DNA from 2 places in the Dongia sp. P2_B8 genome. Region 2 is predicted to be linked to the other one. Evidence: riboswitches for the same ligand, from Rfam matches in the RefSeq annotation. Region 2 holds a riboswitch; the other holds the start of a gene.

Region 1 (7,980 bases), on a different contig from region 2:
GTGACACGCTTCGGTCATGAACAGTTGCCGGTCTTCGGCATCGGCCGCGATATTGACGCCAATGCCTGGAAATCGCTGGCACGGCAGTTGGTCTCCCTGGGCTATCTCGTCGTGCAGAGCGACCAGTTCAACACGCTGGCGGTCAGCGAAACCGCGCGGCCCCTGCTGAAGGGCGAAGAGAAGCTGAATTTGCGCCGCGCCACCGTGAATTTGGGCGGCGGCAAGAAGCCGCGCCGCAACGGCACGGCAGAGGCGACCACCGCAGCAGCTCTCGCCCGTGCCGACGTCGCCCAGGATTTGTGGGATGCCCTGCGCGCACGGCGGCGCGACTTGGCTTCCGTCCAGAACCTGCCGCCCTATGTCATTTTCCATGACGCGACGCTCCTGGAGATCGCGCACCGCAAGCCGCAGACCTTGGAAGATTTCCTCGCTATCCCCGGCATCGGCGAACGCAAGATGAAACGCTACGGCGCCGATTTCCTCGAGGTGCTGGCCGCGTTCAGGTAGCCAAGTCCTTAACCAACTCACCTCCCCTCTTGAGGGGGAGGTCGCGCGAAGCGCGGGCGGGGGGTGTTCTTCGTGGTGAGATACCCCCTCCCCGACCCTCCACCTCAAGGGGGGAGGGGGGAAGAACTAAAATCCCACGTCTGCCGCCTTCTTCACCGTCACCACACATTTCCCGGCGTCGAAGCCATCCAGCAAGGTGTTGTGGTGCGCGATTATCTGGTCGCAGGTGAGCGCACCCCTGTCGCCAGTCATGTGGCCATCGCCCAGCAACGTCACATCGTAGCCCATCGTCACAGCACGGCGCGTCGTCGTGTCGACGCAATATTGGGTCATGCAGCCGCAGATAACGAGATGGGTGATGCCGCGCTTCTGGAGCTGTGCCTCCAGGTCGGTCTCGTAGAAGGAATCGCAGGCGGTCTTGTGCACCAGGGCTTCGCCCGGCAGCGGTGCGATCTCCGGCCTCAATTCCCAGCCGGGCTGGCCTTTTGCCAAGCGATGATCGCCCTGATCATTGTGCTGCACGATGATGACGGGCACGCCAGCCGCGCGAGCGCGTTTTTGCACGGCTTGCAGGCGTGCGACGACCTCATCGAGCGCCTTGTCGAGAACCGGCATCCGATCCGGCGTACCGGCACCGGCCAGGATTGCCTTTTGCACATCGATAATGAGCAAAGCAGTCGTCATCGCATCACCTCCCCTTGTCAGCGGCCAGTTATCAACGACCCGGAATAGCGGCCCTAGCCAGCGCATCGGCGCGTTCGTTTTCGACATGGCCAGCATGGCCCTTTACCCAGATCCAGTCGATCTTATGGTTCTTGAGAGCGGTGTCCAGGCGTTGCCATAGATCGACATTCTTGACGGGTTTTTTGTCGGAGGTCTTCCAGCCGGTACGCTTCCAATTGTGGATCCAAGTGGTGATTCCGTTCTTCACATATTGGCTGTCCGTGTGGAGGCGCACGTGAGTGGCGCTCTTCATCGCTTCGAGGGCTGCGATCGCCGCCATCAATTCCATGCGGTTGTTGGTGGTCGCAGCCTCGCCGCCGGAAAGTTCTTTCTCCACATCGCCATAGCGCAGGAGAGCGCCCCAGCCGCCGGGGCCGGGATTGCCACTGCAAGCACCGTCGGTAAAAACATCGACGATCTTAAGAGCCATTGCCGTGGTCATAGGCCGTACGCCGCGATAGTCTTCGCCTGCTGGTGGAAACGCAGTTTCTTCAGATATTCCAGCGGATCCTTCGGCTGTACGAACGCACCCGGCGGATGGTTGAGCCAGTCATAGAGCCGCGTCAGCAGAAAGCGCAGCGCGCCACCGCGGGCCAGCACCGGCAGTGCTGCCAATTCCTTGTCCGACAGCGAGCGCAATTTGGTGTAGCTGTCGATCATCGACTTCGCCTTGGTGATATTGAATTCGCCCTTGATCTCGAAGCACCACGCGTTGAGACAGATGGCGAGGTCGTAGGTCAGGAAATCGGTGCAGGCAAAATAGAAATCGATGAGGCCGGAGAGCCGGTCGCCGAGGAAGAAGACATTGTCCGGAAAAAGATCGGCATGGATGACGCCGACCTCAAGATCCTGCGGCCAATGAGCCTCGAGAAATTTGAGCTCGTCCTGGATGATCTCGGAGAGGCCCGGCGACACTTCATCGGCACGGTCCTTGGTGTTTGCAACCAACGTCCGCCAGCCACTGAGCGAGAGATTGTTCGGGCGCTTCAAGGCAAAATCACGGCCCTTGATATGGAACTCCGCCATGGCGGTGCCCAGCAATTGGCAATGGCGTTCCGTCGGACGGCGCGGCCACATGCCTTCGAGGAAACTGATGATGGCGGCTGGCCGGCCACAGAGTTCGTGCAACGACGCCCCGTCCTGCGCCTTGATCGGCGTGGGGCAGCTCAGCCCCTTGGCAGCGAGATGTTCCATCAGCCCCAGGAAGAAGGGCAGATCCTCGCGGTGCACGCGCTTTTCATAGAGGGTCAGGATGTAGCTGCCCTTGGTGGTGTGCATCAGGAAATTGGAGTTCTCGACACCCTCGGCAATGCCCTTGCAGGACACCACATCGCCAATGTCATAGGCTTTCACGAAGGCAGCAAGCTCGCCATCGGGCACTTCGGTATAGACAGCCATGGCGAGGATCCGGACAGGTTATGCGGTGAGGGCGCGCGGCAGCTTGAAATGGGTGGTTTCGGTGGTAACCGAGACCTCGTCGGTCACGATATCGAAGCGATCGCGCACGGCACCGATCACTTCCTGCACCAGGATCTCCGGTGCCGAAGCGCCGGCGGTGATGCCAACCGTCTTGATGCCGTCGAACCAGGCCCAGTCGATCTCCGAGGCCTTCTGCACCAGATAGGCGTTGGCACAGCCGGCGACCAGCGCCACTTCCACAAGGCGGCGCGAATTTGACGAATTGGGCGCGCCGATCACCAGCATCAGGTCGCATTTCTCGGCGATCGCCTTCACCGCCTGCTGGCGGTTGGTGGTGGCGTAGCAGATGTCTTCCTTGCGCGGCCCGTGGATATTGGGGAAACGGCGCTTGAGGACGGAAATGATGCCGATCGTGTCGTCGATCGAGAGCGTGGTCTGGGTAATATAGGCCAGCGCCAGCGGATTGCTGACGGTGATCTTCTCGGCATCCTCGGCGGTTTCCACCAACGACACCGCCCCTTCGGGCAATTGGCCGACGGTGCCGATGACTTCCGGATGACCCGCGTGACCGATGAGGATGATGTGCTGACCGGCGGCAAAATGGCCTTCGGCCTCGCGGTGCACTTTGGACACCAGCGGGCAGGTGGCATCGAGATACATGAGTTCGCGCCGCTCGGCCTCGGCCGGGATCGCCTTGGGCACGCCATGGGCGGAAAAGACCACCGGGAACTGGCCAGGAATCTCGTCCAGCTCTTCGACGAAGATGGCGCCCTTCTTCTCCAGCGCTTCAACCACATGGCGATTGTGGACGATTTCGTGGCGCACATATACCGGGGCGCCATAGCGTTCCAGCGCCCGCTCGACGATCTGAATGGCGCGGTCGACACCGGCGCAAAAACCACGCGGGGCGGCCAGATAGACAGTCAGGTTGCTCTTGCTCATCACGGCCTAATTTTGGTCGAAAACTCTTGCCTGGAATATAGGGTTTTCAGGCCCAGTGGCAAGTCAAAGGGGGTGGCAAGTCAAACGGGGTGGCAAGTCAAGCGGGGGCAATGCCAAAGGGATCAATTTGCCATCGTTTTTCCGCAAGTTGGGGGTGGATCGGGCAGATGGCCGCGCTTGTGGAAGCCGGGCCGCTCTACTAAAGTCAAAGAAGCGTTAACGTGGCCGGGGCAGCACCTGGGCCGAGTCCGCGGACGACCAGCTTCGACGAGCGCCTTTGGGGGGCCTGGAGATCATCATGACAAATCCGCAAATCGCGCAGAAATCGCCATTCAAGGTCGATGTCGAGGCGGGGAAATCCTATTTCTGGTGTGCCTGCGGACGCAGCCAGAAGCAGCCCTTTTGCGACGGCTCCCACAAGGGCAGCGAATTCAGCCCGGTCAAGTTCGACGCGACCGAGGCCAAGGCCGTCTTTTTCTGCGGCTGCAAACACACCCACAAATCGCCGCTGTGCGACGGTTCGCATTCGAAACTTTGAGTGCGGCTAAGGCGCGCGCGGAAAGGATTATGATGATCGGCATGACCAAAATCGGGCAGAACCTGCTCTGCGCGTTGGGTGCGGCCTTGCTGCTCTCGGGCTGCACCAATCCAATTGCGGAACAGTCCCGGCCCTGCCCGCCGGTCAAGGTCCTGCAGGATGCCGCCTACCTGACGCGCTTTGCCGGCGAGAGCGAAGATCTGGCCGACACCTCGTTCGAAGCTCGCATCGCCAGGTCGCAGTCGATGTGCACCTACGTCATCGATACCGATACGGGGCTAACCTCGATCCGCACGGAACTCAGCGTCGAGTTCGCAGCCTCCCGCGGACCGCAGAATGCCGACAGCGCCGCCAAGTTCAATTACTGGGTCCGCATCACCGGACCGGGTGGCACGCACATGCCGGGCGACCAGAGTCTTGATGTCGAAATCCCCTTCACCGCGGCCAAGGTGCAGGGCATCGCCCAGGATCAGGTCGAAATTCTGCTGCCCCTGCGCAAGGGCGAGAATGGCGAATTCTATCGCATCAATATCGGCCTGGTGGTGACTGAGAAAGAACTGGCCTTCAACCGGCGCAACCCGCAGTTCTAACCGAGTCGCCAGTCCATGACCGGGCCATGACCGGGCCATGACCGGGCAACGATCGGCGGCTGATCGGACAGCGGCTCCCGCCGCCACGCGTGCCGCGTCTGCACAAAAAAATGCCGCTTGACGGATAGTCGTGCGCCGGCCCATCTTGCGCGCGGCAAAACCCGTTATCGGGAGAGACCTCCCCCCAGCCAGAGTGACTGGGGGCAGGCGCCGAAGGAGCAACCGCCCCCGGAAACTCTCAGGCAAAAGGACCGATACGGGGAAAAACTCTGGAAAGCGGATGGCCTCACAGCTGGGCTTCATCCCACCGAAGGAGTAAACCGCCAGCTTGTTTGCGTGCCTTTTTATGGCACGCGGGTTGTCGGCCAATCTCTCAGGTCCCGAAGACAGAGGGGGGTCGCGCGGGTTTTCCCATGGAGGAATTCCCGGTCGCGGTCGCCATTCGTCGGAGGGTTTCTTTGTGAGTGCCACTGCCAGTACTTCGGGCCCCAATACTTCAGGCCAGGGCGCCGATGCGCCGCTCCTCGTCACACAATTGCATGATCTGCATGTCGAACTCGGTGCCAAGATGGTGCCGTTCGCAGGCTATGACATGCCTGTGCAATACCCGACCGGCATCCTGACCGAACATCTGCACACGCGCACGAGCGCTGGCCTGTTCGATGTCTCGCATATGGGCCAGATCCGCATCACAGGCGAGAATTTTGCCACCGCAGCAGCGGCGCTTGAGCGCCTGTGCCCGGCGGATTTCCAGGCCTTGCAACCGGGCCAGCAGCGCTACAGCTTCTTCACCGACAATGCTGCCGGCATCCTCGATGATCTGATGGTGACCCGCATGGGTCCAGGCGATGCCTCAGATCATCTGTTCATGGTCGTGAATGCCGGCTGCAAGGACGCCGACATCGCGCATTTGAAGGCCAAACTCAACCACCGCTGCGAGATCGAGGTATTGGCCGACCGGGCGCTGGTGGCGCTGCAAGGGCCTAAGGCCGCCGCCGTCTTTGCGCGCCTGGCGCCAGAGAGCGCCAAGCTCAAATTCATGAGCGGTGCCCGGCTGAAAGCCACCGGCTTCGACATCATCGCCACCCGATCGGGCTATACCGGCGAGGACGGGTTCGAGATCTCTGTCGCCAATGCAGACGCCGTGGCCTTGGTCAAAAAGCTGCTAGCGGATCCCGACGTGAAGCCGATCGGCCTTGGGGCCCGCGATTCGCTGCGCCTGGAAGCTGGCCTTTGTCTCTATGGCAACGACATCACCGAAAAGACCAATCCGGTCGAAGCCAACCTTGTCTGGGCCATGCAGAAGCGCCGTCGTGAAGAAGGCGGTTTCCCCGGTGCCGGCATCGTACAGCGGCAATTGGCGGCAGGCCCCGTGCGGAAGCGTGTCGGCATTCTGCCGGAGGGCAAGGCACCGGCGCGGGCGCATACCGAGATCACCGATTTCGGTGGCCGCGTGATCGGGGAGATCACGTCAGGTGGCTTTGGTCCAAGCCTCGGGGCGCCGGTCGCCATGGGCTATGTCGAAACGGCCCATGCCGCCATCGGCACCGAGATCAATCTTATGGTGCGCGGCAAGGCCTTGCCCGCCAAGATCGCCGCCATGCCTTTCGTACCCCATCGTTATCAGCGCTGACCGGCGATGGTCAGCTTCACCGGAGAACGGCGCGACGATCCGTCGAAGCGCCGCAAACAGACAGAGGAGAGTACCCCCATGAGCGGCATCCGCTTCAGCAAAGATCATGAATGGGTGAAGATCGACGGCGATGTCGCCACCATCGGCATCAGCCCCTATGCCCAGGACCAACTGGGCGATGTCGTGTTCGTCGACCTGCCGGCCATCGGCAAGAAGGTCGAGAAGGGCAAGGAGCTGGCGGTCGTCGAATCGGTGAAGGCAGCAAGCGAGGTCTATGCCCCGGTCAGCGGCGAAGTGGTCGACGTGAACGCGGCCCTGGGCGATGCGCCCGGCACGGTCAATGAAGACGCGCTCGGCAAAGGCTGGTTCGCCAAGGTGAAGATCGCCAACAAGGCTGAGCTCGACGGCCTGATGGACGAGGCCGCCTACAAAACCTTCTGCGCCAGTTTGAGCTGAGGGGGCTGCACTGACATGCGCTTTCTGCCGCTGACCGAGCCCGACCGCCGCGCAATGCTGGCGAAAGTCGGGGCACCCTCGGTCGAAAGTCTCTACAACGACGTGCCGAATGGGGCCTTGTTGAAGGCGCCGATCTCCGGCCTCTCCAACCATATGCCGGAAATGGAGGTCGAGCGTTTCATCGGCGCCATGGCCGTCAAGAATCTCGGCACCAATCAGGCGCCGAGTTTCCTCGGTGCCGGCGCCTATCGCCATCACATTCCGGCCGCGGTAGACCACCTCATCCAGCGCGGCGAATTCCTGACCTCCTACACGCCCTATCAGCCCGAGGTGGCGCAAGGGACCCTGCAATATCTGTTCGAGTTCCAGACACAAGTCGCCTTGCTTACCGGCATGGATGTGGCCAACGCCTCGATGTATGACGGTGCCACCGCCACCACCGAAGCTGTCGCCATGGCCAACCGTGTGACGCGGCGGAAGAAGGCCATCCTTTCCGGCGGCCTCCACCCGCATTACCGCGAGGTGGTGGAGACACATGGCCGCCATACCGGGTTTGAGACGGTCTCGGCGCCGTTGGATGCGACCGGCAAGGAAGACCTTGCCAAGCTGCTCGGTCCCGACGTCTCCTGCGTCGTCGTCCAAAACCCAAGTTTCTTCGGTCATATCCACGACCTCAAGGCACTGGCAGATGCCGTGCATGCGGCCGGTGCGCTGTTGATCGTTGCCGTTACGGAGGTGGTATCGCTCGGCCTCATCACGCCGCCCGGCGAGATGGGGGCGGATATCGTTACCGCAGAAGGCCAGTCGATCGGCAACCCGCTTGGTTTCGGCGGTCCCTATGTCGGCTTGTTCGCTGCGCGTGAAAAATTCCTGCGGCAGATGCCGGGTCGCCTCGCCGGCCAGACGGTCGATGTCGATGGGCGGCGCGGCTGGGTACTCACCCTTTCAACCCGTGAGCAGCATATCCGGCGCGAGAAGGCCACCAGCAACATCTGCACCAATTCCGGCCTCTGTGCCCTCGCCTTTACCATCCACATGACCCTGCTCGGCGAAGCTGGCCTGAATCAGTTGGCAGCGCTCAATCATGCGACCGCCAGCAATCTGGCCGATCGCCTCGCCACAATCCCCGGCGTGAAGCTGCTCAATGACAGCTTCTTCAACGAGTTCACCCT
Region 2 (7,980 bases):
GGGCACCTGTCCGCAGCATGCAAATTCTCCCTCTTCCGGGTCTTTTCGACTCCGCTCCCACCATCTTGCGCAGCGAGCTCAGCAATGAGAAAATATTATTATCTGTCGAATTGGATCGGATTTATCGATGCCGTTTACTCTGAAGCAACTGCGCTATTTCGTGGCCACCGCCGAAACCGGCAGCGTGACCCTCGCGGCCCAGCGGGTAAATATCTCCCAACCCTCTGTTTCCGCAGCGATTGCCGAGCTCGAGACACGTTTCGGCGTCGACCTCTTCGTCCGCCACCATGCCCAGGGCCTCAGCCTCACCGCCGCCGGGCGTGAGCTGCTGACCGATGCCAAGAGCCTGCTTGATCATGCCGACGATGTGCGGCTCGGCGCCATGGGATTGGGCCAGGACGTGGCGGGCGAGCTTCATATCGGCTGCTTCCAGACCGTGGCGCCCCTGGTCCTGCCGCGCCTCATCGGCACACTCGCCGTCGCTCACCCCGAGATCAGCGTGAAACTCCACGAGCATCATGTGCAGGGCGTGCTCGACGGGTTGCGCGCCGGCGAGTTTGAATTCGCCCTCACCTACGATCTCGGCCTCGATGACGATATCGAGTTCGACTCTCTCACCGAGGTGCCACTGCATTGCATTCTCGCCAAGGATCACCCGCTCGCCAAACAGAATGCCGTCGCCATCGCCGACCTCATCGCCTATCCGATGGTGCTGCTCGCCTTGCCACACAGCCGCGACTATTTCCTCTCCATCATCTATGGCCTCGGCCTGCAGCCGCGCGTGGCTTATGAGACGCCGAGCTTTGAGATGGTGCGCGGCCTTGTCGCCAACTCGGATGCCTTCTCGATCATGCATTCGCGGCCTTTGAGCGACTGGTCCCTGGATGGCCGCCGGCTCGTCTTCCCGCCGATCAAGGAAAAGCTGCGCCCGACGCGCTTGGGCCTCGCTCGCCTTAAGAAACTGCGCCCCACCAAGCGCGCGCTGGCCTTCGCCGAACTGTGCCGCAAACACTTCGCGTCAACGCGTTGAAATGCCGCGTATGGTTAATTGTTGGGCGGCCACAACAAATAATACACTCGGTCAGCAACGCTACTAATTGAGCGCTGCAGTGCAATAGCCCCTGCCCATGGTAGTTCCTGCCCTGGCTGCCCCCACTCTTACTCTTTGATCCGGCTGCAAAAGTTAACGCCGTCTTTACATTTTCTTTACGCCGCGCATACTTCCAGCCATCCGATTGGCGGGAAATCGACCGATATGAGTCGGCAAAGGACCCCATCCATCCGGATGGGGTCGGGTCAGCGTGGAGCCAACGGCGGGGAGTGCCGCCGCGCAAGACCGCAAACTGAGGGGGTTTATCATGGCAGTACCAAGTCATCATGAGGAGGACGTAAAAGTCCTCCACAGTATGGGTTATTCTCAAGAGCTTTCCCGCCGCATGGGCGGGTTCCAGAACTTCGCGATCTCTTTCTCCATCATCTGCATCCTTGCCGGCGGCATCGGCGCCTACACCGTCGCCTTCGGCGCGGCGGGCGGCGGTTCGATCGGCATCGGCTGGATCGTCGGCTCGGTGTTCGCTCTGCTCGTGGCAGCCGCCATGGGTCAGATCGCCTCCGCCTATCCAACCGCGGGTGGTCTCTATCATTGGGGTTCGATCCTTGGTGGCCGTGGCTGGGGCTGGGCAACTGCCTGGATCAACCTCATCGGCTTGCTCTTCGTCGTCTCGTCCGTGAACTATGGTGTTTATCTGTTGCTGCGCGACCTCGTTCTGGTCGGCGTCTTCGGCATGGACCCCGCGATGTTCACCGGCACCCATCTCACCATTGCCGTCGCGATCATCACCTTCACGCAGGCAGTCTTGAACTATATGGGCATCAAGGCGACCACGATCCTGACCGATTTCTCCGGCTATCTGATCATGGGCGTGTCGTTCGTCCTGATCGCCGGTCTTTTGATCGGTTCGCCGGTACCGCTCGACTTTTCCCGTCTGGTGACCTTCACCAACAACACGGGTGATTTAGGTGCCGGAACCTGGCCGGCGACGGGCAGCTTGATGTTTGCCTTCATCCTTGGCCTGCTGCACGTGTGCTACACGATCACCGGCTTCGATGCTTCGGCGCATACGTCGGAAGAAACCCGTGACGCGCAGCGCGCTGTGCCGCGCGGCATGATCACGGCCGTGTTCTGGTCGGCTCTGTTCGGCTGGTTGCTTGTGGTGGCAGTGCTGCTTGCCATGCCGGACATGACCGAAGGTGCGGCCAAGGGCTGGTCGGTGTTCTACTACGTCCTCGAATCCAACGGCATGCCGCATTGGATCAAGGATCTGCTAGCCATCGGCATCGTTCTTGCCAACTACCTCTGTGCCCTTGCCGGCATGACCTCGCTTTCGCGCATGATCTATGCGTTCGCGCGTGACGGCGGCATCCCGGGTGCGTCGAAGTTCCTGCGTCAGGTCAGCCCGAAACACCGCACTCCCGGTGCGGCAATCTGGGTTGGCGCCGGCTTGTGCTTCATCCTGGGTTGGGTCTGCGGCGCTGATGCCAACGCCTATATCGTCCTGGCGTCTGGTTGTGCGGTGTTCCTCTACGTCTCCTACATCATGCCGATCGGTGCGGGCATCCTGGCCGAAGGCAAGAGCTGGACGAAGAAGGGCCCGTTCAATCTCGGTGTCTGGTCGAAGCCGGTTGGCGTTCTGGCCGTTCTCGGCGGCGCCGTGCTCGCCTTCGTCGGCTTCCAGCCACCCTACCAGTTGGTGGGTCAGTTCCTGGCTGCTGCGATCGTGCTGCTGATCGTGATCTGGTTCGCGTTTGAAAAGAGCCGGTTCCCCGGTCCGCCGCTCACCGAAGCGGATGTAAAGGCACGTCAGGCTGAAATCGCCAAGGAAGAAGCGGCGCTGGGTGGCGCTGGCTGATCCCACAACAAAGCGAATATCATCTGGGGAGGCAGTGCAAACTGCCTCCCTTTTTCTTTTCCAGCTTGACCTTTCCATGGGGCAATCACACACTCCGGCCGCACAATCCTCCGACCTCGGGAGAGACTGGCACGGCCGCAAAAGAGACGCGGCCGGATCGGCGCCGAAGGAGCAACCGCCCCCGGAAACTCTCAGGCAAAAGGACCAGGTCGGAACCGTCATCTCTGGAAAGCGGGCGACGGACGTCGTCGCCTCACCGACGGAGTAAACCGGGCATCTTTTCCTTAGATGCCCCGGCGAATCTCTCAGGTCTCAAAGACAGAGGGGGGCTGACCGGCAGATCTTTCGCCGGCCGCACCAACCCGACGTCGGGGAGCCACACTTCGCATTCCAAGACATCATTGCCGCAAGCTTGAGCGCGGCCTAAATTCCAATTCATAGATCGAACAGGGGGAACACAAATGCCGTTGAAACCGGAACAAGTCAAAACCGTCGCACAAGCCAAGAAGATCGTCGAGGAGCGGGGCCTCACCCATGTGAAGGTCGGCGTGTTCGATGGCGATGCCATCCTGCGCGGCAAATACATGTCGAAAGCCAAGTTCTTTTCCGCCCTCGAAGGCGGCTTCGGCTTCTGCGACGTGGTGCTGGGCTGGGACAATCAGGACCAGTTGATCGACGGCCTCAACTATACCGGCTGGCACACAGCCTATCCCGACGCCTGGGCGCGCATCATCCCGGAGACCTGCCGCGATCTGCCGATGGAGGATAACGGCCTCCTCTTCATCTCGGAATTCGTCAACAAGGCGGAAGAGATCTGCGCGCGTGGGACACTGCGCCGCGTCCTCGCCAAGGCCGCCAAGATGGGCTTCGACGTCTATTCGGCCCTTGAGTTCGAATTCTTCATGTTCGACGAAACGCCGGAAAGCATCCGCGAGAAGAACTACAAGAACCTGACGCCGATGACCCCCGGCTGGTTTGGCTATTCCGTCATCCGTAACTCCGTCTGGTCCGAGCTCTACCAGGACATTCTCGACATGTGCGAAAAGATGCGCATGCCGATCGAAGGACTCCACACCGAGACCGGCCCCGGTGTCCTTGAAGCGGCACTCGGCGTCACCTCGGCTCTCGAGGCCGCCGATCGCGGCGCGCTCTTCAAGACCTTCATGAAGGTGCTGGCGCAGCGCCGCGGCCTGATGGCGACCTTCATGGCGAAATGGTCGAACTCCTATCCCGGCCAGTCCGGTCACATTCACATTTCCTTGAAGGGCAAGGACGGCAAGGCCGTCTTCCATGACCCGAAGAAGCCGCACAACATCTCCGACAAGATGCGCTGGTTCATCGGCGGCCAGCAGACCCTGATGCCGGAAGTGCTTGGCATGGTCTCGCCCACCGTCAACTCCTACTCGCGCCTCATCCCCGGCTTCTGGGCGCCGACCAACGCCACCTGGGGCGTCGAGAACCGCACCTGCGCGCTTCGCGTCATTCCTGGGTCGGAAAAATCGCAGCGCGTCGAATACCGCATCGCCGCCGCCGATTGCAATCCGTACCTGGCCCTGGCGGCCGCCATTGGTTCAGGCCTCTACGGCATCGAGAACAAGATCGAACCGATGGCTGCCATCGTCGGCAATTCCTACGAGATGAAGCATCCGGCCAAGCTCGATCTGCCAACCACCTTGTGGGACGCTGCCCAGCGCCTGCGCAAATCGAAGGCCGCGCGTGAACTGTTCGGCGATGCCTTCGTCGAGCATCATGCCGGCACCCGCGAGCATGAGGAGCGTGAGTTCCGCAAGCACATCACTGATTGGGAATTGTCGCGCTACTTCGAAATCATTTGATCTCATCTGCAGCGCCCGCGAGTCCGGCTGGACACGCGGGCGCTATTCTTTTTCAAACACCCCGAGGTTACCTATGTCCGCCACCCAGAAAACCGTCACGCCCATCGACAATTCCGTCTATGTCGAGCGTCCTTACAACACTCAAGCCGAAATCGCCGCGATCCTGAAGGCTGCCGCCAAGGCGCAGATCGACTGGCGCAAGGTGCCGATCGCAGAGCGGGCCAAGATTCTGAACAAGGCGGTCGATGAGTTTCTGAAGGGCAAGGACAAGCACGCCGAGGAAATCACCCGCCAGATGGGCCGCCCGATCACGCAGAGCCCGTTCGAAATGCGCGGCTTCGAAGAGCGCGCCCGCTTCATGATCAATCTGGCACCGGAAGCCCTGGCCGACGTTTCTTTCACCGACAAGCCCGGCTTCACCCGCGTGCTGCACCGTGAGCCGCTGGGTGTCGTCTTCATCGTGGCACCCTGGAACTATCCCTATCTCACCTCCGTGAATGGCGTCGTTCCGGCGCTGATGGCCGGCAATGCGGTCGTCTTGAAGCACTCCGCCCAGACCCCGCTCTGCGCCGAGGATTTCCAGGCCGCATTCGATGCCGCCGGCTTGCCGAAAGGTCTCTTTCAGCATCTCGTCCTCACCCATGACGATACCGCCAAGGTGATCGGTGCCCCCGAAGTGGCCTATGTCAATTTCACCGGCTCGGTCAGCGGCGGTCATGCCGTGCAGCAGGCGGCGCTCGGCAAGTTCATGGGCATGGGGCTTGAGCTCGGCGGCAAGGACCCGGCCTATGTCCGCGCCGATGCCAACCTCGCCCATGCGGTCGAGAATCTGGTCGATGGGGCCATGTTCAATTCCGGCCAATGCTGCTGCGCCATCGAGCGCATCTATGTGCATGAGAGTTTGTACGACAAATTCGTCGACGGCTTCGTCGACCTCACCAAGAAGTACAAGCTCGGCAATCCGATGGACAGCACCACCAATCTCGGGCCGATGGTACGTACGTCGGCCGCCGAATTCGTGCGCGGCCAGATCGCTGATGCAGTGCAGCACGGCGCCAAGGCCCTCATCGACAGCAAGCTATTCCCGGCTGACAAGGCCGGCACGCCGTATCTCGCCCCGCAGGTCCTGGTCAATGTCGATCATTCCATGTCGGTGATGGCGGAAGAAAGTTTCGGCCCGGTCATCGGTATCATGAAGGTGAAGAATGACGAGGAAGCCGTGAAGCTGATGAACGACAGCAAATACGGCCTCACCGCGGCGCTCTGGACCTCGGATGAGATCGCCGCACGCAAGATCGGCAACGAGATCGAGACGGGGACCGTCTTCATGAACCGCTGCGACTATCTCGACCCGGCCCTGGCCTGGGTCGGCATCAAGGATTCCGGCCGCGGTGCAACATTGTCCCGCGTCGGGTACGAGATGCTGACAAGGCCGAAGTCCTTCCACTTCCGCACGCAGATCTGAGCGCCGCACCTGATATGTTCGTCATGCCCGGGCTTGACCCGGGCATCCACGCTTTCAACTGCACCAGTGGATCCCCGGGTCTTCGCCCGGGGATGACGATTTTGGAAGCCTGGCAATCAAGCGTCACCCCACCGCCACGCGTGATTTATTTTCCTAACCGTGGCACACTCGGCCTTCATCAGGGGACGATGAATTTTGGCCGATACCAATCATACGCAAGTTGTCGTCATTGGTGGCGGGGTGGTCGGTTGCGCCATCTTCCGGCGTCTCGCCATGTGCGGCCTCAAGCCCGTGCTGCTGGAGGCCGGGCGCGATCTGCTCTCCGGTGCTTCCAAGGGCAATAGCGCCCTCCTTCATACCGGCTTCGACGCTCCGCATGGGTCGCTGGAGCTCAGTTGCATGCAGCAAGGTTACCGCGAATATCTCGAGATCCGCCAGCAATTGGGTCTGCCGTTGGTGAAATCCGGCGCCGTGGTCGTGGCCTGGAACGAGGAGGAGTTAGGAAAGCTCGACGACATTGTCGCCAAGGCCCATGACAACCAGGTGACCGATGTCGCCCGCATCGACCGCGATGCCCTGCGCCGCCTGGAGCCCTTGCTTTCACCTAAGGCGCTGGGCGGTGTACATGTGCCGGGCGAACATATCATCGACCCTTGGTCGGCGCCTTTGGCCTATGCCCATCAGGGGCTCGCCCATGGCGGCGTCATTCTGCGCAACTGCCGGGTGGTGAGCGGCCATTTCGATGGCATCTGGCACCTCGACACCAATCAGGGCGAGGTAACGGCCGATCTTGTCATTAATGCCGCCGGCAATCAGGGCGACATCGTCGAGGCGATCAACCGTCCCGCGCCCTTCAAGATCACGCCGCGCAAAGGTCAGTTCGTCGTCTTCGACAAGCCGGCAGCGCGGCTTCTCAAAGCAATCATCCTGCCGGTGCCGACCGAGCGCACCAAGGGCATCGTCATCTGCCGCACCGCCTTCGGCAATGTGCTGGTCGGTCCCACCGCGGAAGACCAGGAAGACCGCATCCATGCCGAGGTCGACCAGGCGGCACTCCAGCAACTGGTCGCGCGCGGTGCCGAGATGCTGCCGGGCCTTGCCAATGTCGATGTCACAGCGATCTACGCCGGACTGCGGCCAGCAACCCAGTTCAAGGACTACCAGATCATGGCGCAGCCGGACCGGCGCTGGATCACCGTGGCCGGCATCCGCTCGACCGGTCTCACAGGCGCCCTGGGGATCGCACGGCATGTGGCTGACCTCTATGCCGCGAGCTTCGGACCTCTCATCGAGGCTGCTCCCATCTCAACGCCAATGCCCAATCTATGCGAAGAGAACATTCGCCCCTATCAGGAACCACTCGCGACCGAAATCGTGTGCCATTGCGAACTGGTGACGAGGGCCGAGATCGAAAACGCCCTCACCGGCCCCTTGCCGGCCGGCGATATCGGCGGCTTGAAGCGCCGCACCCGCGCCATGATGGGGCGCTGCCAGGGCTTCTATTGCAGCGCCCATGTCATGGCGCTGGCAGAGGATAAACTGGCGCACGAGGCCGCGTCGTGAGAACTCATGACGTGATCATCCTGGGCGCCGGACCTGCCGGCCTCTCCGCCGCCGCAGAGCTGAAGCGCCTCGGTGTCCGGGACGTCGTCATTATCGACCGCGAGCCGCAAGGTGGTGGCATCCCGCGCCATTGTGGCCATACCGGCTATGGCCTGCTGCAATTCGGACGCCTGATGACCGGACCCGATTTCGCCAGGCGATTGGTCGA

The links. Region 2 has a riboswitch for glycine ahead of AC1DWZ_RS13250 (glutamine synthetase family protein). Riboswitches for the same ligand answer to the same signal wherever they lie in the genome.
Region 1: another riboswitch for glycine. It lies ahead of gcvT (glycine cleavage system aminomethyltransferase GcvT); the one in region 2 lies ahead of AC1DWZ_RS13250 (glutamine synthetase family protein).

Annotation. Positions count from the first base shown of each region.
Region 1 covers NZ_JBFUDM010000006.1:193,683-201,662, forward strand. The annotation lists gene recQ (DNA helicase RecQ) at 1-507, shown strand, start outside; gene AC1DWZ_RS17660 (cysteine hydrolase family protein) at 634-1,191, opposite strand; gene rnhA (ribonuclease HI) at 1,223-1,672, opposite strand; gene AC1DWZ_RS17670 (homoserine kinase) at 1,669-2,628, opposite strand; gene ispH (4-hydroxy-3-methylbut-2-enyl diphosphate reductase) at 2,647-3,591, opposite strand; gene AC1DWZ_RS17680 (CDGSH iron-sulfur domain-containing protein) at 3,890-4,129, shown strand; gene AC1DWZ_RS17685 (hypothetical protein) at 4,171-4,719, shown strand; glycine riboswitch at 4,878-4,983, shown strand; glycine riboswitch at 4,987-5,111, shown strand; gene gcvT (glycine cleavage system aminomethyltransferase GcvT) at 5,180-6,352, shown strand; gene gcvH (glycine cleavage system protein GcvH) at 6,431-6,808, shown strand; gene gcvPA (aminomethyl-transferring glycine dehydrogenase subunit GcvPA) at 6,824-7,980, shown strand, end outside.
Region 2 covers NZ_JBFUDM010000003.1:1,213,668-1,221,647, reverse strand. The annotation lists gene AC1DWZ_RS13265 (4-hydroxyphenylacetate 3-hydroxylase family protein) at 1-19, opposite strand, end outside; gene AC1DWZ_RS13260 (LysR family transcriptional regulator) at 128-1,030, shown strand; gene AC1DWZ_RS13255 (amino acid permease) at 1,359-2,909, shown strand; glycine riboswitch at 3,017-3,125, shown strand; glycine riboswitch at 3,127-3,241, shown strand; gene AC1DWZ_RS13250 (glutamine synthetase family protein) at 3,371-4,744, shown strand; gene AC1DWZ_RS13245 (aldehyde dehydrogenase family protein) at 4,818-6,209, shown strand; gene AC1DWZ_RS13240 (FAD-dependent oxidoreductase) at 6,405-7,772, shown strand; gene AC1DWZ_RS13235 (NAD(P)/FAD-dependent oxidoreductase) at 7,769-7,980, shown strand, end outside.